Regions from separate parts of the Vibrio rhizosphaerae genome, predicted to be linked through region 1. Evidence: predicted binding sites of a transcription regulator. Region 1 holds the regulator's gene; each other region holds the start of a gene.

The links. The regulator PurR, encoded in region 1, represses purine synthesis genes. The targets are predictions, from matches to a motif close to TNANGNAAACGTTTNCNTNA.
Region 2: the regulator PurR is predicted to act here: its motif matches at 2,789-2,808, upstream of glyA (serine hydroxymethyltransferase).
Region 3: the regulator PurR is predicted to act here: its motif matches at 3,290-3,309, upstream of purM (phosphoribosylformylglycinamidine cyclo-ligase).
Region 4: the regulator PurR is predicted to act here: its motif matches at 3,182-3,201, upstream of purE (5-(carboxyamino)imidazole ribonucleotide mutase).

Annotation. Positions count from the first base shown of each region.
Region 1 covers NZ_AP024903.1:2,049,521-2,055,344, reverse strand. Annotated here, with positions in the region: gene glgC (glucose-1-phosphate adenylyltransferase) at 1-811, shown strand, start outside; gene glgA (glycogen synthase GlgA) at 813-2,270, shown strand; gene OCV37_RS08755 (TfoX/Sxy family DNA transformation protein) at 2,422-3,012, opposite strand; cyclic di-GMP riboswitch class I at 3,140-3,225, opposite strand; gene purR (HTH-type transcriptional repressor PurR) at 3,368-4,378, opposite strand; gene elyC (envelope biogenesis factor ElyC) at 4,678-5,508, opposite strand; gene cmoM (tRNA uridine 5-oxyacetic acid(34) methyltransferase CmoM) at 5,578-5,824, shown strand, end outside.
Region 2 covers NZ_AP024903.1:1,099,870-1,105,693, reverse strand. Annotated here, with positions in the region: gene lipA (lipoyl synthase) at 1-801, shown strand, start outside; gene OCV37_RS04750 (hypothetical protein) at 1,004-1,336, shown strand; gene glyA (serine hydroxymethyltransferase) at 1,484-2,734, opposite strand; gene OCV37_RS04740 (YitT family protein) at 3,057-3,662, shown strand; tRNA gene OCV37_RS04735 (tRNA-Tyr) at 3,853-3,937, shown strand; tRNA gene OCV37_RS04730 (tRNA-Tyr) at 3,986-4,070, shown strand; gene gmhB (D-glycero-beta-D-manno-heptose 1,7-bisphosphate 7-phosphatase) at 4,292-4,840, opposite strand; gene metN (methionine ABC transporter ATP-binding protein MetN) at 5,157-5,824, shown strand, end outside.
Region 3 covers NZ_AP024903.1:2,550,858-2,556,681, forward strand. Annotated here, with positions in the region: gene OCV37_RS11090 (heavy metal translocating P-type ATPase) at 1-140, shown strand, start outside; gene OCV37_RS11095 (TraB/GumN family protein) at 226-1,104, shown strand; tRNA gene OCV37_RS11100 (tRNA-Pro) at 1,144-1,220, opposite strand; gene smrA (DNA endonuclease SmrA) at 1,865-2,446, shown strand; gene upp (uracil phosphoribosyltransferase) at 2,511-3,137, opposite strand; gene purM (phosphoribosylformylglycinamidine cyclo-ligase) at 3,372-4,412, shown strand; gene purN (phosphoribosylglycinamide formyltransferase) at 4,416-5,063, shown strand; gene OCV37_RS11125 (radical SAM protein) at 5,302-5,824, shown strand, end outside.
Region 4 covers NZ_AP024903.1:52,390-58,213, forward strand. Annotated here, with positions in the region: gene dprA (DNA-processing protein DprA) at 1-259, shown strand, start outside; gene OCV37_RS00225 (DUF494 family protein) at 265-738, shown strand; gene OCV37_RS00230 (DNA topoisomerase family protein) at 749-1,330, shown strand; gene OCV37_RS00235 (5-(carboxyamino)imidazole ribonucleotide synthase) at 1,469-2,599, opposite strand; gene purE (5-(carboxyamino)imidazole ribonucleotide mutase) at 2,605-3,090, opposite strand; gene OCV37_RS00245 (L-threonylcarbamoyladenylate synthase) at 3,306-3,863, shown strand; gene hemF (oxygen-dependent coproporphyrinogen oxidase) at 3,881-4,795, shown strand; gene aroE (shikimate dehydrogenase) at 4,862-5,725, shown strand; gene OCV37_RS00260 (DUF1488 family protein) at 5,722-5,824, shown strand, end outside.

The DNA.
Region 1 (5,824 bases):
TTTCCATAAACAAACAGAAGCTCATTTGACCGTCTCTGCCTTACGAATGCCAATCAAGGACGCATCCCAGTTTGGTGTAATTGAAGTTGATCGCAACGGCAAGATGATTGGTTTTGAAGAGAAGCCGGACAAACCGAAGTCGATTCCCGGAGAGCCGGAGTGGGCACTGATTTCGATGGGAAACTATATTTTTGATGCCGATGTGCTGTGCGATGAATTGAAAAAAGATGCAGCCAATGAACATTCCAGTCATGATTTCGGAAAAGATATTATTCCCAAACTTTTCCCTGAAGGGCATGTCTATGTTTACGACTTCTCGACCAATAAAATCAAAGGCGAGAAAAAAGCAACCTACTGGCGGGATGTCGGGACAATTGATTCTTATTGGGCTGCCAATATGGATTTACTGAATAATGACCCCTTGTTTTCACTGTACAATCGAAGTTGGCCGCTGCATACCTATTATCCGCCGCTACCGCCGGCAACGTTTGTGGATGCCGATGATCGTCGTGTCAAGATTACCGATAGTCTGGTCTCCGGGGGGAGTTATATTCAAGGTGCGACGATTTTTAAATCCATTCTGGGTTATCGGAGTAACATTGCTGCTGGGTCTCATATCAGTGAATCTGTTATTTTAGGTGATGGCAAGATTGGTGCTGGTTGTACAATAAAACGGACGATTATTGATAAGCATGTTGAAATTGCCCCCGGTACGGTGATTGGTGAAGACTTAGAATTGGATAGGAAACGATTCTATGTCTCTGAGGGGGGCATTGTGGTGATAGCAAAAGGAATGAAAGTTGGATTCTAACATGGAACAAATCGATGTATGGTTTACCGTTTCAGAAGTTGAAGGGATTGTAAAAAGCGGTGGGTTAGCTGATGTCGCCAAAGCGCTTCCGACTGCTTTGAATGGGATGGGACATCGCGTAAGAATTGTGTTGCCGGGCTATCGTCTCGTACCGGATAAGGCTGATACCGCTGTGATTCTGGAGACAGAATTGTCTCACTGGCCTCATACCGCGTATCAAGTCCGAAAGTTTGAGCGAGATGGTGTTGAAATTTACTTGATCGACTGTGATCAATATTTTGATCGACCGGAGCTATATTCCGAACATAACCGGGCATATGCCGATAACGGTGAACGGTTTGGATTTTTTTCTGCTGCGACGCTGGATGTTTTGCCGAAATTAGGTATTCAGCCTGACATTATTCATACCAATGACTGGCATACCGGCTTCATTCCTTTTCTATTGAAAACGCGTTATGCCAATGACCCATATTTTCAGCGGATGAAGAGTGTTTTGACCATCCATAATGCGCTGTTTAAAGGGGTCTTTTCTTATGATGAATTAGACATTATCCCTGAATTACATTTAAGTGGCATGACATCTCTACAGTATGGACACGGTTATGTGAGTGTGCTCAGAATTGGCATTGCGTATGCAGATAAGATTAATGCGGTGAGTCCTCATTATGCTGCAGAGCTACTGACACCACTAGGTGCTCACGGATTAGTTGATGATTTTGTGCGCCGTGAGAGAGACTTGTTCGGGATTCTGAATGGTTGTGACTATTCAGAATGGAACCCGAGAATTGACCGTTACATTCCGCGCAACTATACCAATGAGCCCGATTCGTTAAAAGAAGGGAAAGCAACCTGCAAACGTCAGTTACAGGAAGAGTTATTATTACCCATCCGAGATATTCCCGTCTTTGGGATGGTCTGTCGTTTGACCTATCAAAAAGGGTTTCACTATCTGCTGCCGATTCTGGAACAGTTCTTACGCAATGACGTACAACTGGTTATTGTCGGGACAGGGGAGCCGGAAATTGCGAATCGGCTGCATCAAATTTCCGCGACGTCATCGCATAAATTTGCATTTGTTGATGCTTACAGTAACCGCTTTGCGCATTTAGTCGAAGCTGCGGCAGATTTCTTTTTGATGCCTTCTGAGTTTGAAGCGTGTGGGTTAAATCAGATTTATAGTATGGCTTATGGTACGCTGCCGATTGTTCGGGAAGTCGGTGGCCTCAAAGATACTGTTTTGGACTACGACCATTTTCCCGATAAAGCAACGGGGTTCAGTTTTATGGAACCGACACCGGAAGCATTACTTATCTGTATGCAGCGGGCACTGCTGTTTTATTTGCAGCAACCGGAGAAAAAGCTCGATATGCAGTTGCGTGCGATGCTGCAAGATTTTCGTTGGGAAGATTCTGCCGAGCAGTATGTCAGGATGTATGAGGCCGCATTAATGGGCTACTAACGCATATACTGATTATGATTCGTGGATAATCATAAGTAATTGAGAAAAAACAAAGCACCGCGAACGGTGCTTTGTTGGTTTTGACTCGACGATCAAATGGGGTTGTATACGGTGAAACATGTATACGATAGTGGAAAGTTTGATCGTTCAATTAAATTTGCTGAGCCAGCTCATCACGTCTTGCCTGAGAAATTACAGACCAGTGTTTTCCTTCAATTGCACCCTCTAATGCCCATAAGAGCTCTAGTGGCGGTTGTGTTGAAGGATGAGAGCTTAGAATCGCTTTATATGCGCTGAGAGATCCTTTTTGATGAAGTTCTTCAACAGAATTAATTCCAGCTTTGCGTAGCATCCGTTCGGTTGCCAAGCGAAGATTAGGCAGATCTTTCAATCGCTGCGGTTTTGCCTCTACATGCGTCGTTTTTTCATCTTTCGCATTTAAGTAGGCTTGCTTTGCAATGTTGAAAATTGTATCTACATCATTCCAGTAGTCTGCAGGAAGCGCAAAATACTTGGTCACAACCGGAAAACCACGTTTTGTATACACATAAGGTTCAAACCCTTTTGCTTTAAACGTCTCCAGTGAGTGATTGTCTGCCCGTATATGAAGTTTGTCTTGAACGACAAGTGCAAACATAATGTCGTTTACGAAAATACCAAACCCGCCGAACATTGAGCGTGATTTGACACGGCCTAGTTGTTCAAAAAGCCGCATTGAATCTTTAAGAATTGGTTTGTCCATGCTTTACGTCTCGGTGTATTTTTAAATGAATACGCCACCAAAATCAGGTCCGAGAATTTAGCAAAAGAATGCAGAAAGTATGTTAACAAAACGTCAAAGATTGACGAATGTGAAATGCATTTTTGCCATCGGTAACCCCGCTACCTATCATTTTCATGGTTTAGGCCGGAGGCTTTGCGTCCCATCTTTTCAGATGGTTTGCCCTGTGCGTGACACTTTTCCAGTACGGAATTATGGAGTAACCATCGAAATGCCTACTCCACAATGTGTGATTCTAGTCCAATTAATAAATGTTATCAATAGAAAGAAAGTGGTTGGAGGAATGACCTCCCTCCAACGAAATGTCAATTAGGTGTTAATTTTTGTTTAAATCCTTAACGGTGTTGCGTTCTACAATTTCAGGATGCATTTCAAACGTTCTGCGTTCATGTTCCTTACTTTTGATCCGTTCCAATAGGATTTCGAAAGCGTTTTTTCCGACCCGGCGTTTCGGCTGGTGAATGGTTGTCAGCGGTGGAGAAAAATATTCTGAGATCTCAATGTTATCATAACCAATGACCGATATATCATCCGGGACCTTTATACCTCTCTGCTGTAAGCGACTCATCAGCCCTAAAGCCATTGTGTCATTAAAGCAAAAAACAGCTGTCGGTTGTTCATCCATTGCAATGATTTTATCAGCGGCTAAAACGGCAGTATCACACTCAAAGTTGCCTTCCAGAATCCAGTCTTCATTGGGTGTCACTCCCACTTCAGCCATTGCTCTACGGAACCCTTGAATCCGCTCCAGGCAAGCCGCTTTTGACAACTGTCCACTCAAACAGGCAATTTTGCGATGACCTTTATCAAGCAGATACTTGGTTGCAAGGTAGCCGCCTTCTTCTGAATTATCGATAATTTTATCCGCTTGAGAGCTCTCCGGCCCCCAGTCCATAATGACTTTGGGAATATCATTATAAGCTTCCAGCATATCTAAAAGTTCGGCGGTCAGATCGGAACACATCACTAACATCCCATCGACTCGTTTCTCAGCCAGCATCCGAATATAATCACGTTGCTTCTCATACAGGCCACCGGTATTACACAAAATCAGCGTGTAGCCTTGTCGGTAACAATAGCTTTCAACACCATCAATGACTTCAGAGAAGAAGGGATTGGTTGATTGAGTCACTAACATCCCGATGGTTCGCGTTGAGTTACATTTCAAACTCCGGGCGACAGCACTGGGTGCATAGTTGAGTGTTTTCACGGCTTCCATGACTTTTTCCTGAGTCGTTTCTGCCACAAACCGAGTTTTGTTAATTACGTGTGAAACAGTTGTTGTTGAAACTCCCGCCAAGCGGGCAACGTCTTTTATCGTAGCCATAGGTATTGTCCTGTCGCTTATGCTGAAGATCCAGCAGTCCGGAGCAAATTACAATTGAAAGAATAGTGATGAAGATTTTATCTATACTTCGTCATTGGATAACCCGTCGCGAAAGCATCTTGAGGTTATTCGCCAATAAGGACAAAAACCGCTAAATTTAGCGGTTTTTGTCGGTCTAAAATATGCTTAACCGCGAATTTTAGACTGCCGGTTCAGGAATAGCAATCAAAATGAGGCACTCTTCTGCTCGTCCGCTGGTCTTTGCCATGAATTGAGACTGTATGATGAAATCATGCATGCTAAAGCTTCTGTTTCGCCGGTTCGGCAACGGTTGCTTCCTGATTCGCGACCCAGTTTTTCAAGTAGTGCCAGAATTTCCCCAATGTTTCATACCAATATCTTTCTGTCTGTTCGAGATAAATGGCTTTCGGCGCATATTTTATCCAAGGCTGCGCTATATTTTTATAAGACAGATAATTGGTTGGGGCAGGGATCGGGTTGAGGCCAGCAGACTGGAACTCATGTAATGCACGATCCATATGACTGGCAGAGGTGACGAGCACTAGTTTTCGCGGTCCGACAAAACTTGCGGCTAGCTGAGCTTCTTCCCAGGTATCTTTGGCACTTTCCAGTAACACGATATCGGATTTTGCTACACCGAGTGACAGAGCAACTCTTGCCAGCATTCTGGCATGACTAAACCGGGTACCGCCGGCATATCCGGAAAGAATCAAACGAGATCCCGGATACATCCGCATAATCCGGATACCTTCCGTCAGTCGCATGAGAGCGGAACGACTGAGTTGAGAGGTCGGCGGGAGTTGATCATCGACAACATGACCGCTGCCAAGAACCATGATGTAGTCAATGCTACCCTCTACAGGTAAAAAGGCTGAATATTTGCGTTCCAGCGGGGCAAGAAGGCGGTCAGAAACAGGCTGGAATGACGCTAAAAACAGTAATGTGTAAGAGAACAGAACAATCAGGCAACCGGTTTTCCTTTTTGTTGAAAACATAATCATCATCAGTCCGATAAAACCGATGATGAGCAAGGCGGGAAGGGGCATCATTAATGCAGATATGATTTTTTTAAGCTCAAACATATAAGAAATAGTCCGAAAAAACAGCAATTGAGATTAAAAACGAATAATCCTCTTTATTCCTGCCATTCCTATGACAGAATAGCAGCACGATTCGTTATGATAACTCAAGCTACTGTGACTGAAGATCGCAATTTCGACGATATTGCCCACAAATTTGCAAAAAATATATACGGCTCTGACAAAGGTATGATTCGTCAGACCATTGTGTGGGAAGATATTCAAACTATTTTAACATCATTTTCTCCGGAAGCATTCCCACTTTCGGTGCTGGATGCCGGTGGTGGTCTGGCACAGCTATCGCAGCGGCTCGCGAGACAGGGACATCAGGTGACATTATGTGATC
Region 2 (5,824 bases), 950 kb from region 1:
AAATCCGCCATGCGTAAGAATAATCTGCATTCGGTCTGTGAAGAGGCTTCCTGCCCCAATCTGGCAGAGTGCTTTAATCATGGCACTGCCACTTTTATGATTCTGGGAGCAATTTGTACGCGTCGCTGTCCTTTCTGCGATGTCGCACATGGGCGTCCTTTAACACCTGATGCGCAAGAGCCGCAAAAACTCGCACAGACTATCCGGGATATGAAGCTCAGATATGTGGTTATCACCTCGGTTGATCGTGATGACTTACGCGATGGTGGTGCGCAACATTTTGTGGATTGTAACCGAGAAATTCGGGCACTCAATCCTGAGATTCGCATTGAAACACTGGTTCCCGACTTCAGAGGCCGGATGGATACCGCACTGGATATCCTGAAAGATAATCCGCCAGATGTATTCAATCACAATCTGGAAACTGCGCCGCGCTTGTACCGGAAAGTGAGACCCGGAGCAAACTACAAGTGGTCTCTGGAATTATTACAAAAATTCAAACAGCAACACCCGGACATCCCAACCAAATCTGGTCTGATGATGGGGCTGGGTGAAACAAAAGAAGAGATTGTCGAAGTGCTCAAAGATCTGCGTGCCCACGGCGTCACGATGCTGACCTTAGGTCAATATCTGGCACCGAGCCGCCATCACTTACCCGTAGAACGCTATGTCCCACCGGAAGAGTTTGATGAACTGAAAGAGATTGCGCTGGCACTCGGCTTTACTCATGCCGCATGTGGTCCGTTTGTTCGTTCCTCCTATCATGCTGATTTGCAAGCTAAAGGCATTGAAGTCAAATAATGCCAATCAGCCGGTGCCCCCACCGGCTGATTAGCCGCTCAACGGCCTATCACCAACATGACCATTTGAGGATAAACACGGCACAAGCCTTCCGCAAATGTGAAACAATTGCCATAATTTGAGCTGTAATATTGAATCTATGATGGTTGTTCTATAGTCTAGAGAGCAACTCGAATTCACTGTCGATGTAAGGATATATATGATGAAAACAGCCACGATCTGGGGCATTATCGGACTCGCGGTCACACTCGCAGGTTGTGCTTCAAATACCAAAGAAGACAACTACCGTGAAGCGTCTTTTGAGCTTTGTAATACCGACGTGAAAGTCTACTCGCTGGATAATGCAGGACGAGTCCGCATCGTTTGTGCCGACGGCTCTAAATTTGCCCTCAAATCAGAAAGCACGCTCGAAGTGATGCGTGGGATCAACATTGATTATTGTGACGGCGAAGGGTTAGGCAAATTTACTGAAAGTGAAAACTACTACTTATTCAAATGTAAATCAGGTACAACACTGAGCATCTCTAAAGATTAATCCCCGTATTGAGATAATATTCTCAATCGCTGATTGCCCTTTCACAGACACTTTTGAATCTCTTGTTTCGTTGTGAATATGCTTTATTTCAAAATAATAAACCCGCGGAAAGCGGGTTTATTTTTATCACCAAAATGATTCGGTCACTTATGCGTAAACTGGGAGGCGCTTACAAATTTCGAGAACTTTTGCTTTCGTCGCATCAATCACACTTGGATCATTGATGTTGTCCAACACATCACACATCCAGTTTGCCAACTCTTTCGCGTCATCAGCGGTAAAACCACGTCGAGTGATTGCCGGTGTGCCGACACGAATACCTGAAGTCACAAACGGACTCCGAGGATCATTCGGTACTGAGTTCTTATTAACGGTAATATTCGCTGCGCCGAGAGCCGCATCCGCTTCTTTCCCTGTGATATCTTTGTCGATCAAATCAACCAGGAACAAATGGTTTTCAGTACTGTTCGACACGATTTTATAGCCACGCGCCTGGAACTGAGCAACCATCGCTTTGGCATTTTGCACGACACGCGCCTGATAGGCTTTAAACTCAGGTTCCATCGCTTCTTTAAACGCAACTGCTTTTGCCGCAATCACATGCATCAGAGGACCACCCTGACCGCCAGGGAATACAGCAGAGTTCAGTTTTTTGTACATCTCTTCACCGGCGTTTGACAGAATCAAACCACCACGCGGACCAGCCAGTGTTTTATGGGTTGTCGTGGTCACAACGTGAGCATGTGGGACTGGTGTCGGATACACGCCCGCAGCGATCAGACCCGCCACATGCGCCATATCGACAAACAGGTAAGCGCCGACTTTATCTGCGATTTCACGCATCCGAGCCCAGTCAACAACTTGTGAATATGCAGAAAATCCGCCAATAATCATTTTCGGCTTATGTTCAACCGCCAACGATTCCATTTCGTCGTAGTTAATCTGACCCGTTTCATCAATGCCATAAGGAATCACATTGTAGTGTTTCCCGGAGAAATTCACCGGAGAACCATGTGTCAAGTGACCACCGTGAGCCAGACTCATCCCTAAAACAGTATCACCGGGATTCAACAATGCCATATAAACAGCACTGTTTGCCTGAGAACCTGAGTGAGGCTGGACGTTTGCATATTCACAATTAAACAGTTCGCATGCGCGCTCAATCGCTAATGTTTCAACTTTATCGACGTACTCACAACCACCATAATAGCGCTTGCCCGGATAGCCTTCCGCATACTTATTGGTCAGCTGAGAGCCCTGAGCTTCCATCACGCGTGGGCTGGTGTAGTTTTCTGAAGCAATCAGTTCAATGTGTTCTTCCTGACGAAGAGTTTCTTCTTGAATGGCTGCGAAAAGATCCGCATCATAATCAGCGATATTCATATCACGCTTAAGCATCTGTATCTCCTGACTCAGATTGACTGAAATGTTTAATAAAATGACATTTTGACTTAACGCAAACGTTTTCGCCATCTAATTTAGCGCGTATTCTACCTAAATTGATTTAGGTCATAAAGCCCAAATAGACAAATTATCATGCAGTTTTTTCATGATACCGAAAAGTCACACCACAATAACCATCATGTGTGTCAACTTTGCTGTTTACATCATGTAAAGTATCAAAGACATAGGTTTACCTGAATTTAGCCTATCTAGCTACCGAAAACGTCACCTTTTCTTTAGTATTCTCCGCAAATTGTCCCAATCCTTTTGACTATCGATGGAAAAGCACACATTTCAGGAAGACATTATTGCCATGATTACCGGGAGCTTTTTAGTTGCTCAGGGAATTATGTTTCTACAAGCAGCAAATGCCATTACCGGTGGCACAGCCGGATTAGCACTATTATTGAACCACTTAACGCCATACTCTTTTGGTGTGCTGTATCTACTGTGCAACACCCCTTTTTATTGGCTTGCCTGGAAACGATTCGGCCAACGGTTCGCGTTGAACAGTTTCATTTCCGGACTACTGGTTTCCCTGTTTACCGGACTATTTTCACCGCTGGTACAACTCACCGACACCAATCCTGTTTACGCTGCCATCAGCGGCGGCCTCCTGATGGGATTGGGTATGTTGATTCTCTTTCGCCACCGGTCAAGTTTAGGCGGCTTCAACGTATTCTGCCTGTTTGTTCAGGATAAATTAGGCATTTCTGTCGGTAAGACACAATTATGTATTGATGCATCGATTGTCTGTGCATCTTTCTTTTATCTCCCACCAGAGACAATTGCTGTTTCCATACTCAGCGCAGCTGTCCTCAATGTCGTCCTTGCGATGAACCATAAACCATCACGATATTGTGTCACTTACGGTTCATCATAAAGGGTCAAGTTCAGTGTTTTTTATCTTCTATAACTTGATATTGAACAAGAAATAGCACATTTGTCCAAAAAGACATCATTCAGTCATAAATTATTAGAAAAGGCTTTACAGGCTGCATAGGTTTGCTATGATGCGCCCCGCACCGAAGAGATGAATCGGGAATATTTCTTCAACACAACGTGCACACCCTGGAGGGGTTCCCGAGTGGCCAAAGGGAGCAGACTGTAAATCTGCCGGCTCCGCCTTCGATGGTTCGAATCCGTCCCCCTCCACCATATTCAACATGGTTGAATTATTTGATTCAGGCATGAACAAAACACTCTGGAGGGGTTCCCGAGTGGCCAAAGGGAGCAGACTGTAAATCTGCCGGCACTGCCTTCGATGGTTCGAATCCGTCCCCCTCCACCATATAGAAAAGCCAGCATATTGCTGGCTTTTTTTCTATCCGTTGCTTTTCTATCCGGTGACTCAGACCACTCAATTCACATCAGACTTCAGCGATACCCGTTGCTACTTCATATTGCAATAATTGCAAGCAAAGAGACTCGAACCAATACAGTGTCTCCCTGCTTTAATGACATCATCTCAATATGGCATCAATACTATCTTTTCTGAGTACAGAAAAACCATCAAGCCAAATAAGCCGGAACATCTTTGATGCTATCAAGCACCACATCGGCAAGTGATTCACCGGCTTCAGTCACGGGTTTTCCGGTACGGACCAGAATTGAAGTCCCGACGCCAGCCGCCTGAGCTGCAATCAGATCTGAGGGTTTATCCCCCACCATCACTGACTTCGCCATATCAATGTTGAGAAAATCACGGGCAGAGATAAACATGCCGGGACGCGGTTTTCGACAATCGCAGTTCTGCTTATATTTCTCGTCGCCATGCTCAGGATGATGCGGACAATAATAAATCCCATCCAACTCGATCCCACGGTCAATAAAGTTCCAGTCCATCCACTGCGTCAGGCTCAAAAAGCGCTCTTCGGTAAACAATCCCCGGGCAATTCCGGCCTGATTGGTCACCACTACTAAAAGATATCCCATATCCTTCAGGCGTTTTGTTGCCTCAAATACCCCATCAATGAAGTGAAAATCATGTTCATCATGAACATAGCCACTATCCATATTGATCACACCATCGCGATCCAGAAACACTGCTGGTTTAGCCAAAGCTTTACCCCATCCGACTGATTAATGTCGGCTATTATACTCAAACTCACACTTGGAGATACACCCAAATCCCTTCGTCTCCTGTTACAGATTTTTGATTGCTTTTTCCAGCCTAATCGCCACAATAATAACTTTAGACGTCTAGACGTCGAAAATGATTGACTTCATTATCATGAAGCCATAGCATCCATTACCAAATCGCAGGTGTTGTTCCGGATTGAATACAAATTCATCACGCAACACACCATACCTCAGCATACAATGCTTGATCTGAGGTGAAATGAATCAACTAAGTAGGTCCTAGTCAGGGTTTCTAATGATTGAAATAAATCACGTCAACAAAATGTTTGGTCAAGGCGACAATCAAATACTCGCCCTGAAAGACATTAATCTCCATATCCGGCAAGGGACGATCTTTGGTGTGATCGGCTCTTCCGGTGCCGGGAAAAGTACGCTGATACGCTGTGTCAATATGTTGGAGTCTCCCACCAGTGGTGAAGTCATTGTGGACGGTGTTGACCTGACCAAATTGAGTGCGGCTCAATTGTGTCAGGCCAGACGCAATATCGGCATGATATTCCAGCATTTTAATCTGTTATCATCCCGAACTGTATTTGACAATATTGCTTTACCGCTAGAACTTGCAGGTCAGAATCAGCAATATATCCATAATAAAGTCAATGAATTACTGACACTTGTCGGTCTTGCCGACAAAAAACAAGCCTATCCGTCCAACCTCAGTGGCGGGCAAAAGCAACGCGTTGCAATTGCCCGCGCACTGGCGAGTGATCCGAAAGTGCTGTTATGTGATGAAGCCACCAGTGCATTGGATCCGGCCACGACCCAATCAATTTTACAACTGCTTAAACAGATTAACCGTCAGCTAGATATCACGATTTTGCTCATCACACATGAGATGGATGTAGTGAAAAGCATCTGTCATGAGGTCGCCATCATCGGTGACGGAGAGTTGGTTGAAAAAGG
Region 3 (5,824 bases), 500 kb from region 1:
AATTTGGCTTTCTGCTTAGCCCGGTGATTGCCGGTGCCGCCATGGCTTTATCATCGATTACGGTGGTCACGAACGCCAACCGGTTACGGCTGTTCCAGAGTCAGCATCAACCCCATGATTCAGCACAAAAAGCGAAATGATTTTGAGCCATGAACAGTTGCTTATTGGTCACGACACCATCTATGCTAGCGTTCAAATGAATGCCAGAAGATAGGAAATCAACTTATGCAACTTACCCGCCTGCTTTCAGTCGGTGCGATCCTTCTCAGCTTCTATACCCATGCTGAGCCATTGTACTGGCTGGCCAGTAAAAATCAGATGCAACTGATGTTATTGGGATCGATTCATGTCGGGCACCCGGATATGTACCCTTTACCTCAACCGGTGATGGACTTTCTTCGTGACAGTGACGGATTAATCGTCGAAGCCGATATCCGTCAGGCCAATCAATTACAATATCCGCCGGCCAAGTGGACATCACAGCAAGTGCTTTCCGCTTCGGAGCTTGAAAAATTAGACAGCATCGCTGAACAGTTAAATCTCAATGCTCAGCGTCTGAAAACATTGCCTCCGTGGCAAACGGCTATCGGTTTACAAATGCAGGCAATGAATCGACTCGGGTTTCGCGCCGATCTCGGGGTTGATCAATACATGATTCAACAAGCAGCATCAGCATCCATTCCGATCATTGGCTTCGAATCACTTCAGTCTCAAATCGATCTGTTAGCAGGTATGAAGCAGAATGGTAAAGAGCTACTCACGGAAACACTGAAAGACTGGGGAAAAAATCCGCATGAGACCGAGTGTTTGGTCACAAGCTGGCATCAGGGCGATCCAGAACAGTTGAAACAGCTGATAGACAATCATGACATGTCTCAGGAAATGTCGGAACAGCTTGAAATTCAAAGAAATCATCGCTGGTTAAAGCAACTGATGTCCCCGCCCATTTTTTCTGAACATCCCTCGAAGTACCTCATCGTCGTGGGTGCCTTACACTTAATCGGTCAGGAAAACTTAATTCAATTGCTGACTCAGCAAGGATTCACCGTGACCCGACAGAATGTTATTCAGCCAGAGACGAGTCAGACCAGTCAATGTCACTGAACGAAAAAAGCCTCAGCATATGCTGAGGCTTCTTAAATATGGTCGGTGAAGAGGGATTCGAACCCCCGACCCTCTGGTCCCAAACCAGATGCGCTACCAAACTGCGCTATTCACCGAGATGTTGTCGGACGACTGTGAGCAGCGCCGCAACGGAGGGCTATAATACGGATTCTTGTTATAGACGCAACTCATTTTCGCTAATTTTTCAAAAAAAATAATCAAGTGCTCAAAAGACATCCATCTCTGATTATAAATGTGACAATGGACACATGAATTTCAACAAATAAGCAACTTCATCAATACACTTGATCCAGATCATCTCTTTATCCATTGACTCAATTTATGTTTAGTACGTCTTCGCAACTTTGAAGAAACCTCGCTTGAAACTAAACATCAACGTTTGGTCACAGGGTGCAGTTTCTTATCAACAAAGTCATGAATGACAAATCTCCTCACTAGATCGCTTAGCTCCTGTAAAAACAGTTATAAGCTATGCACCGGAGCGGACCCTTTTCCACTCCGGTTTTTTATTTCTATCTGTTCGCTCAATCTTTCCTATCATCTATCTCTGACCGTCATGATTCAGCCGATACATATCCCCCATGTCAATATTGTGTATATTTGACAAAAATATAGATAAACAGATAGGTAAATAAATGGGTAAACGAATGTTGCGAGAGTCTTGCATCTGAAAGTCACTTCGGTATATATACCCAATGACCTCAAGGTACGTGATTGACAACAATTCGGAGGAATACGCATGTCTCAGGAAGATTTCGAGTTATTTCAGCAAATGATGGAAGATGTCAAACCTCTGAAACACGATACGGCCGAACTCAAAAAAGATTTACAGATTACCGATGCTCATCTTGCCCGGCAAGAAGCAGCGATGAAGCTAGAACAGCATGATTCTGATTACTTGTCTCTGGAACATGCCCCACAAATCAAACCGCATGACCTGATTGAGTTTAAACGGAGTGGCGTTCAGGACGGTGTTTACCGAAAACTCAGACTGGGCAAGTATCCGATCCAAGCTCGTTTAGATTTGCATCGTAAAACACTGGAACAGGCACGCGATGAGATTGTGAAATTTTTGCGTCAGTGTATGCGAATGGATATCCGAACCGTGCTTATTATTCATGGCAAAGGTGAACATTCAAATCCGCCGGCACTGATGAAAAGCTATGTCTCATACTGGCTCCCCCAGATCGAAGAAGTCCAGTGTGTTCACAGTGCACAACGATTCCACGGTGGCAGTGGCGCTCTTTATGTGCTCCTGCGTAAAAGTCAGGTACAAAAACTGGAAAACCGCGAACGACACCAGAAAAAACGGCCTCACTAACCCGAAAATAAAAAAACAGTCAGACCTCGCGAGACTGACTGTTTTTTTATCTGATACACAAAAATTACTTAGTACCGAATATTTTGTCTCCGGCATCTCCCAGCCCGGGCACGATGTAACCTTGTTGATTCAGATGATCATCAATTGCAGCCGTGTATAATTCAACATCCGGGTGTGCTTTTTCTAAAGCTGTAATCCCTTCAGGGGCAGCAACCAACACCAAGACTTTAAATTGGGTACATCCTTGCGCTTTTAACAGATCAATCGTTGCAATCATCGATCCACCGGTTGCCAGCATCGGATCAACGACCAAAGCAATTCGCTCCTCAATGTTGGACGCAATTTTATTAAAATAAGGAACGGGCTCAAGTGTTTCTTCATCCCGATAGATACCCACGACACTAATCCGGGCACTCGGTATATGTTCAAGTACGCCATCCATCATCCCCAGTCCCGCACGAAGGATAGGAACAACCGTCACTTTTTTACCTTTGAGTTGATCCACTTCAACCGGGCCATTCCACCCTTCAATCGTCACTCTCTCGGTTTCAAAGTCTGCGGTTGCTTCATAAGTGAGTAGACTGCCAACTTCAGTGGCTAGTTCGCGAAAACGCTTGGTGCTAATATCTATCTCTCTCATCAAACCCAATTTGTGTTTGACAAGCGGGTGCTTCACTTCAACAACTTTCATCTGCATCTCCGACATTCAATCAAATAAACTTTCCGATTATACATACTTTCTATCGTTAATTTTATCCTTAACCTCAGGGAATATTATGATTTAGCGCATTGAGAAGCCATGATCGCCAAGAATTTTCCGACACTTCCATCAAAGAAAAAAATCAGCGCAAACGTTTTCCTTTTACTTTTTTCCCCTGTAGAATAGCGCCGTTTTCATATCCAACCAAAGAACGAGGATGACCCCGTGAGTGGCAAAAACACATCTCTGAGCTATAAAGATGCAGGCGTTGATATTGATGCAGGTAACGCACTTGTAGAGCGAATTAAAGGTGCAGTAAAGAAAACACGTCGTCCAGAAGTTATGGGCGGTCTCGGTGGTTTTGGTGCCCTGTGTGAATTACCAACCAAATATAAGCACCCCGTGCTTGTATCAGGGACAGACGGTGTCGGCACTAAATTACGTCTGGCACTGGATATGAAAAAGCATGACACGATTGGGATTGATTTAGTCGCCATGTGTGTCAATGATTTGATTGTACAAGGTGCTGAGCCCCTATTTTTCCTTGACTATTATGCAACCGGGAAACTAGATGTTGATACCGCAGCAGACGTCGTTTCTGGTATTGCCGAAGGCTGTCTTCAGGCCGGCTGTGCACTGATCGGTGGTGAGACCGCTGAAATGCCCGGCATGTACGAAGGCGAAGATTATGATGTCGCGGGATTCTGTGTCGGCGTCGTCGAAAAAGAAGCGATTATCGACGGTTCTAAAGTTGAATCCGGTAATAGCTTAATTGCGGTTGGTTCAAGTGGCCCTCACTCAAATGGGTATTCGCTGATCCGTAAAATTCTGGAAGTCTCGAATGCAGATAAGTCAGAATTGCTGGCAGGAAAAGCCGTCGGTGAGCATTTGCTTGAACCGACTAAAATTTACATCAAGTCAGCACTTAAACTCATCGCTGAACACGATATTCATGCAATCTCACATATTACCGGTGGTGGATTCTGGGAAAATATCCCTCGCGTTTTACCACAAGGTACCAAGGCTGTTATTGATGGCAACAGTTGGGAATGGCCAGCAATTTTCAAATGGCTACAGGAAAAAGGCAACGTCGATACTTACGAAATGTACCGGACTTTCAACTGTGGCGTCGGTTTGATTATCGCATTGCCTGAAGCGCAAGCTCAAGCTGCGGTCAAACTGCTTCAAGCTGAGGGAGAAAATGCTTGGATCATCGGTCATATTGCACCAGCACAGGCTAACGAAGCGCAAGTAGAGATTAAATAGTTCATGAAAAGTATTGTCGTTTTAGTTTCGGGAAACGGGACCAACTTACAAGCCATCATTGATGCTTGTGACTCTAAAATGCCTAATGGCAGGGTCACTGCTGTTTTTTCAAACAAAGCAGATGCTTACGCACTGGAAAGAGCTAAAAAAGCAAATGCAGCGGCAATCTTTGTCGATCCCAAAGCCTTTGACACGCGGGATGCATTTGACCGTTCATTGATGGAACAAATTGACGAATACGCACCAGACCTGATTATTCTGGCTGGTTATATGCGTATTCTGAGCGCCGAGTTTGTTCGTCATTACATGGGAAAAATGATTAATATTCATCCTTCACTACTGCCGAAATATCCCGGTCTGAATACCTATCAGAGAGCAATTCTCGCCGGGGATGAAGAGCATGGCACCAGTGTTCACTTCGTTACAGAACAGCTGGATGGTGGCCCGGTCATTCTACAGGCACGAGTCCCGATTGATGACGACGATACCATTGAATCGCTGACCCGTAAGATCCAGGAGCAAGAACACCGGATCTACCCGTTAGTCGCTCAATGGTTTGTTGAAGAGCGCGTCGAGATGCGTGATGGCAAAGCCTACCTTGATGGCGAACAACTGGGGATTTATGGCTATAAAGGCCATTCGGCACGTTAATTACCACTGTTTATCCTCAATACTGAATAGGCGGCTCTTCTGAGCCGCTTTTTTATTTCATATTCACATCCGGTTCATACCAATATCCAACATCTCTGGTGCTGATGCGCTCCCGTTCGCAGTCATGTTCACAGCCGTATCACTCCGCTCATATATTCCACAGCTCAAAAGCACCCACTTGCATAATAACAATATAAAGACTATGGTTATTTAACCCTCATAGAATGGATTGCTAAATATGTTAGATATCAATACTTTATTGTTAGATTTCCGAATTACGTCCTACTGTAATCTCGACTGTGATTTGTGCTTCAGAAACCCGGGTATTGAAGATCAATCAACCGAGAGAGCATTAAGCATATTAGACAAAATGTACCAAGTCGGATTTCGCCGAGTCGGTTTTACCGGAGGTGAACCCACGACACGAAAAGATTTTCTCACCTTAATTGAACATGCCAAAAAACTTGGCTTTATGACTTACCTATCAACCGTTGGTCACCGCTTTATTATGGATCACGAACGGTTAAACGGTGTGTTGGACTGGGTTGGCATCCCGATTGATGGCATAGAAAAACAAACCAACAGTGACATCAGAAGTGAGAAAATGGGTAATCAGCATCGCGTGATCAAAGATATTCTCACTTGGTTATCTCAGACAAATAACACTATCAATATCAAACTTACCACCGTTGTATCTCAAGCCAATGCCCATCAAATTTCCGATATTGTTCGTTGGGTCAATTGTTTCCCCTATAAAATCC
Region 4 (5,824 bases), 1.5 Mb from region 1:
ATCTGCTTGGGTAAAGGAAGAAGAGAAGCAAGCCGATAAAATTCAGCAAAATGAACTTTTTCCGCCATTAATTGACGACGAAGAATTGCCATTTGCTGAACTGTTAGCTAACGTAGGGGTAAAGGCGACACCAGTTGATATTCTTGCAGCGCGGACCCATATACCAGTTCATGAAGTGATGAGACAACTCCTGGAGTTGGAATTATCCGGGCACGTGATTGCAGTTGCTGGTGGCTATATTCGTAAGGGGAGGGGCTAGCTATGATGATGGATATTCTTATGTATCTGTTCGAAACTTACATCCATAGCGATGCTGAGTTACAAGTTGATCAAGATGAGTTAGAGGATGAGCTCCTGCGTGCAGGTTTTCATCAAAAAGAGATCTACAAAGCCCTCAACTGGTTGGAAGAATTAGCATCACTACAACAGAGTGATGTGCATTCTCCGCTATCAATCAGTGCTGCAACAGCAATGCGAGTCTATACCGAGAAGGAAACAGCCCGACTTGATGTTGAATGCCGCGGATTCCTGTTGTTCCTTGAACAGATTAAAGTGTTGACGCCCGAAACCCGAGAAATGGTCATTGATCGAGTCATGGGATTAGAAACCAATGAGTTTGAACTGGATGATTTGAAATGGATTATTCTGATGGTGCTGTTCAATGTTCCCGGTAATGAGAGTGCCTATACGCTGATGGAAGAATGGCTGTATACCAAAGAGCAAGGCATTTTGCACTGATAGAGATGCAATGAGTCGTCATATAGATCAGCAATTATTTTCTGCCCATGAGCATGCTTTAGACGAAGCTGAGCCCTGCCCTGAATGTGGTAGCGAGTTACAGTTACGGCATGGTAAACATGGGGCATTTTGGGGCTGTTCTGCGTATCCGGCGTGTGATTATATTCGCCCCCGTCATCAGCACGATGGCCATATCGTGAAAGCTTTGGGTGTGCCCTGTCCTGAATGTGGCCATGAACTGGTCTTAAGGCAGGGCCGTTATGGCATGTTTATCGGCTGTAGTCATTTTCCACAGTGTCATCATATCGAATCTTCTGACCCCCCCAAGAATGAGCAATCCCATGACGTGAGTTGTCCCGAATGTCATACGGGGCATCTGGTTGAACGAAAGTCCCGTTTTGGTAAGACTTTCTGGGCTTGTGATCAGTATCCGAAGTGTAAGTTTGCTATCAATTCTCCGCCTGTCATGGGCCAATGCAGCGCGTGTGGCTTTCCGCTCCTCGTGGAGAAAAAATCAGCGGCCGGTGTAACATTGATTTGTGCTGCACGGCGTTGTGGTCATCTCCAAGAGCGTGAATCATTGAATTGCTGACTGATGGGATGAAGCACCAAGGGCAGTTATACCCTTGGCTGATGGGATGTATAACGCTCGGTTAGATTGTGAAAATCCATTCCCCGATCATTGTATGACAGGCGGTTGTCTGACCGAAGGCGGCCAGTGCCGCTCTGATTATTGGTGTTGGCTGGTGAATTGATGCACCGCTGGAAATGCGTCTGCCGGAAGTATATCAGCAAGCGAACAGATGATGCGCTCTAGCTCGGCATAGTAATCGGCACTGACATTAATATGGCCCATCTTTCTACCGGCCCGCTTTTCTTTACCATACCAGTGAATATGACACCCTTCCGTGGCCAGAATTTCTGACGGGAGTGTATCTTCGCCGAGAATATTGACCATACAGGTCGGTCGGATCAACTTCGTACTGCCCAGCGGCAAACCGCATACCGCGCGGAGATGATTCTCGAACTGACAGGTATCAGCTCCCTGTTGTGTCCAGTGCCCTGAGTTATGGACCCGAGGCGCAATCTCGTTCACGAGTAGTTGCCCCTGAACATCGAAAAATTCCAGTGCAAGCACCCCCACATAATTGAGGGTATTGGCAACGGCTTCAAACATGGTTTTGGCTTGTTGCTGCAACGCTTGCGCATCTATCGAGGTCGACAGGCTGAGCACGCCATCGGTGTGAATATTTTCTGACAGTGGGTAAACCACCCACTCGCCGTTTCGACCTCGCGCACCAACCAGTGATACTTCACGATCAAAAGGAACGAACTCTTCAGCAACAATCGCTTGGTTGTCACTGGCTTCAATGCATTGCTGCATTTCCGGCCAGATCTTATCGGCATCTGTTGTCGATTTTAATCGCCATTGACCTTTTCCATCGTAGCCGCCTAACGCGCTCTTGAGAACCATTGGTATACCCACATGGCGGATCGCACTGTCAAAATCATCGCGAGTTTTGATGACGAAATATTTGGCATTTTTGACGCCGGCTTCATCCAGTAATGCTTTTTCCAGACGACGATCACCACCAGTCTTAATTGCTTGTGCGCTCGGGAGTAATTTGCCACTTTGTTCACACAAATGCAGGATATCATGAGGAATGTGTTCAAACTCGGCGGTAATCACATCCGCTTGCTGGATGGCATTCTCCAGACTATGGCCTTGCACTTCCTGAGTCAGCGGATGAATCATCTGACCGCTGACCACATCGAAGGCACTAATGTGAATATTGAGCGGGGCACCGGCAAGTGACATCATCCGTGCAAGTTGACCCGCGCCTAAGACAAGTACATGCATACGGCTTATTCCTCCGTTGGATCGGGATTGGCAAGAACGGTATCTGTTTGCGACTGGCGGAATGCTTCCACTTTCTGCATGACCTGTTCATCATGAACACCGATAATTTGGGCGGCCAGAATCCCTGCGTTGGCTGCCCCTGCTTCACCAATGGCTAGGGTGCCGACAGCGATACCTTTCGGCATCTGCACGATAGACAGGAGTGAATCTATGCCTTTGAGTGCTTTAGATTGAACCGGGACGCCCAGCACTGGCAGACTGGTAAAGGCGGCGGCCATGCCTGGTAAATGAGCTGCGCCACCGGCACCTGCAATGATCACTTTTAGACCGCGTGCTTTCGCCTGACTAGCATAGTCGGCCAGTAACTGAGGTGTGCGATGTGCTGAAACTACTTTTGTTTCATATTCAATACCGAATTGCTCTAACATTTCGGCGGCAAGCTTCATGGTTGGCCAATCGGACTTCGAGCCCATTATAATTCCGACTTTCATCTCAGATTCCTTCAGGTTCGTTGCAATGCTCAAGTATGTTGATGATATCAATATGCGACAATTTTGCGCGCATTATACGGGGAAATATGCTTAAGGAAAACGTTTGCGTCGAGAGAGTTTCTCGATCATTTGTTTTCGTGCAAAATTGATTTCGTTTTCTGGCATGATCGTTTGTACACTAGTGGCATCGTCATCCAAGCATAATGAGAAGTATTGTGAATAATTTTGAGCAGGTGCTTGATGTGTTGCATCAAGGTGGTGTGATTGCCTACCCGACGGAAGGCGTCTTTGGCGTCGGGTGTGACCCTGATCGAGCGGATGCCATTCAACGGTTACTGGAAATCAAAAACCGTCCGGTTGAAAAGGGGTTGATTCTGATAGCATCCGGCTATCAACAGTTACAGCCTTACATTGATGAGAGTCAGCTTTCCGCACAGCAACTGGCGCATGTTCAAGCAAGCTGGCCGGGGCCGGTTACTTGGGTGATGCCTGCCAGTGAGTATGCGTCAGTCTGGCTTCGGGGATTATTTGAGACCATCGCGGTTCGGGTGACTGATCATCCACAAGTCCGGCAATTGTGCGAGGCTTATGGCAAACCGATTACCTCAACCAGTGCTAATTTAACCGGGCAACCGCCTTGTATGACGACAGAATCGGTGCAACAACAACTTGGTCACTGTCTGGATGCAATTTTAGCCGGGCAGACCGGTGGGCGGGATAAACCCAGTGAGATTCGAGATGCGCGCACGCTCGAAATATTAAGACAAGGGTAGCAACGAGGAACATCGTGATGAGTGGGATTGATAAACAGGCCGTTAAAACTTTTTTATTGCAACTACAGGACGCTATTTGTCAACAGCTTGAGGCGACTGATGGTTTGGCGCAGTTTGAGCAAGATGAGTGGCATCGTGAACCGGGTGAACGCTTGGGCGGTGGTGGACGTAGCCGCGTGATGCGCGATGGTCATGTATTTGAACAGGGCGGGGTTAACTTTTCTCATGTGACGGGTCATGAAATGCCTGCGTCAGCGACAGCACACCGACCTGAGTTAAAAGGACGACGATTTGAAGCGATGGGCGTTTCTTTGGTGATGCATCCTAATAATCCTTATGTGCCTACCTCTCATATGAATGTACGTTTCTTCATTGCCGAAAAAGAAGGGGAGTCTCCTGTCTGGTGGTTTGGTGGTGGTTTTGATTTAACCCCATTCTACCCGTTTGATGATGATTGCTGTCACTGGCATCAAGTGGCAAAAGAGATTTGCCAGCCATTTGGACCGGAGGTATACCCGCAACATAAAGCATGGTGTGACCGATATTTTTTCTTACCGCACCGGGAAGAAACACGTGGTGTGGGCGGACTATTTTTTGATGACCTGAATCAGTGGGATTTCGAGACCTGTTTTGCTTATATCCGTGCGGTTGGTGAAGGCTATACTCGCGCTTACCTGCCGATTGTTGAGCGACGAAAGGACTGCCAGTTTTCGGAACGTGAACGCCAGTTCCAGTTATACCGACGTGGACGATATGTAGAATTTAATCTGGTGTTTGACCGAGGAACGTTGTTTGGACTGCAATCGGGCGGACGAACCGAATCGATTCTGATGTCGATGCCACCGTTGGTGCGTTGGGAGTATGGGTATCAGCCGGCTCCCGGCAGTGCAGAAGCAAGACTGACGGAATATTTGACCCCAAGAGACTGGTGACAGTTTTCATCGGGAGTGATAGGGTCAAATGATTCTTTTCTATTTTCTTTGAGTGAAGGCAGGGACATGGCTTATCAGGAACAGTATGCGGTATTCGGCAACCCAATCGGTCACAGTAAATCTCCTTTTATACAGACGTTGTTTGCTCGCCAGACCAATCAAGACATGGTTTATACGGCTGAGCTTGCGCCTGTTGATGGGTTTGAAACGGCAGTGGATACTTTTTTTTCTCAGGGAGGAAAAGGCTGTAATGTCACTGTGCCTTTTAAAGAAGAAGCCTATGCGTTTGCTGATCAACTGACCGAGCGGGCTAAAATTGCCGGTGCGGTCAATACGCTCAAGAAGCTCGATGACGGAGGTATTCTCGGCGACAATACTGATGGTGCAGGCTTGGTTCAGGATTTATTGCAGTATCAGGTGCCTTTGCAGGGCGCAAAAATTCTGTTAATCGGTGCGGGTGGTGCGGCAAAAGGGGTGATTCATCCGTTATTAGCACAATCCCCTGACTCGATTGTGATTACCAACAGGACCTTCAGTAAAGCACAAGATCTTGCGACTTGTTTCCGGGAACACAACAATCAACATCAAGTATCTGCAACACCCGTCCAGATTTCTGCTCAACCCATGTCCGGGATTCAGGAAGCATTTGATGTGGTGATTAATTCAACTTCAGCTAGCCTGTCCGGAGAACTGCCGGATATCTCCGGTGAGATTTTTGCCGCCAATAGCGTGGCTTATGACATGATGTACGGCAAAGGACTCACGGTCTTTAATCAATGGGCGGTGACGCATGGTTGTGCGCATGCTTATGATGGCTTGGGAATGTTAGTGGGACAAGCCGCAGAAAGTTTTATGCTATGGCGTGGCATTCGTCCCGGGACGCGGCAGATATTAAGTGAACTGAGACGGAATCTGGAAGGTAGCCTGTGAATCAGTCAATCATTTTTCCTGATGTGCAATCTTGGAATGAAGATGCCCGGCACATTGTTTTTCCTGCTCAGTGTCAAGGGGCTTTGATTGAGTGCATTG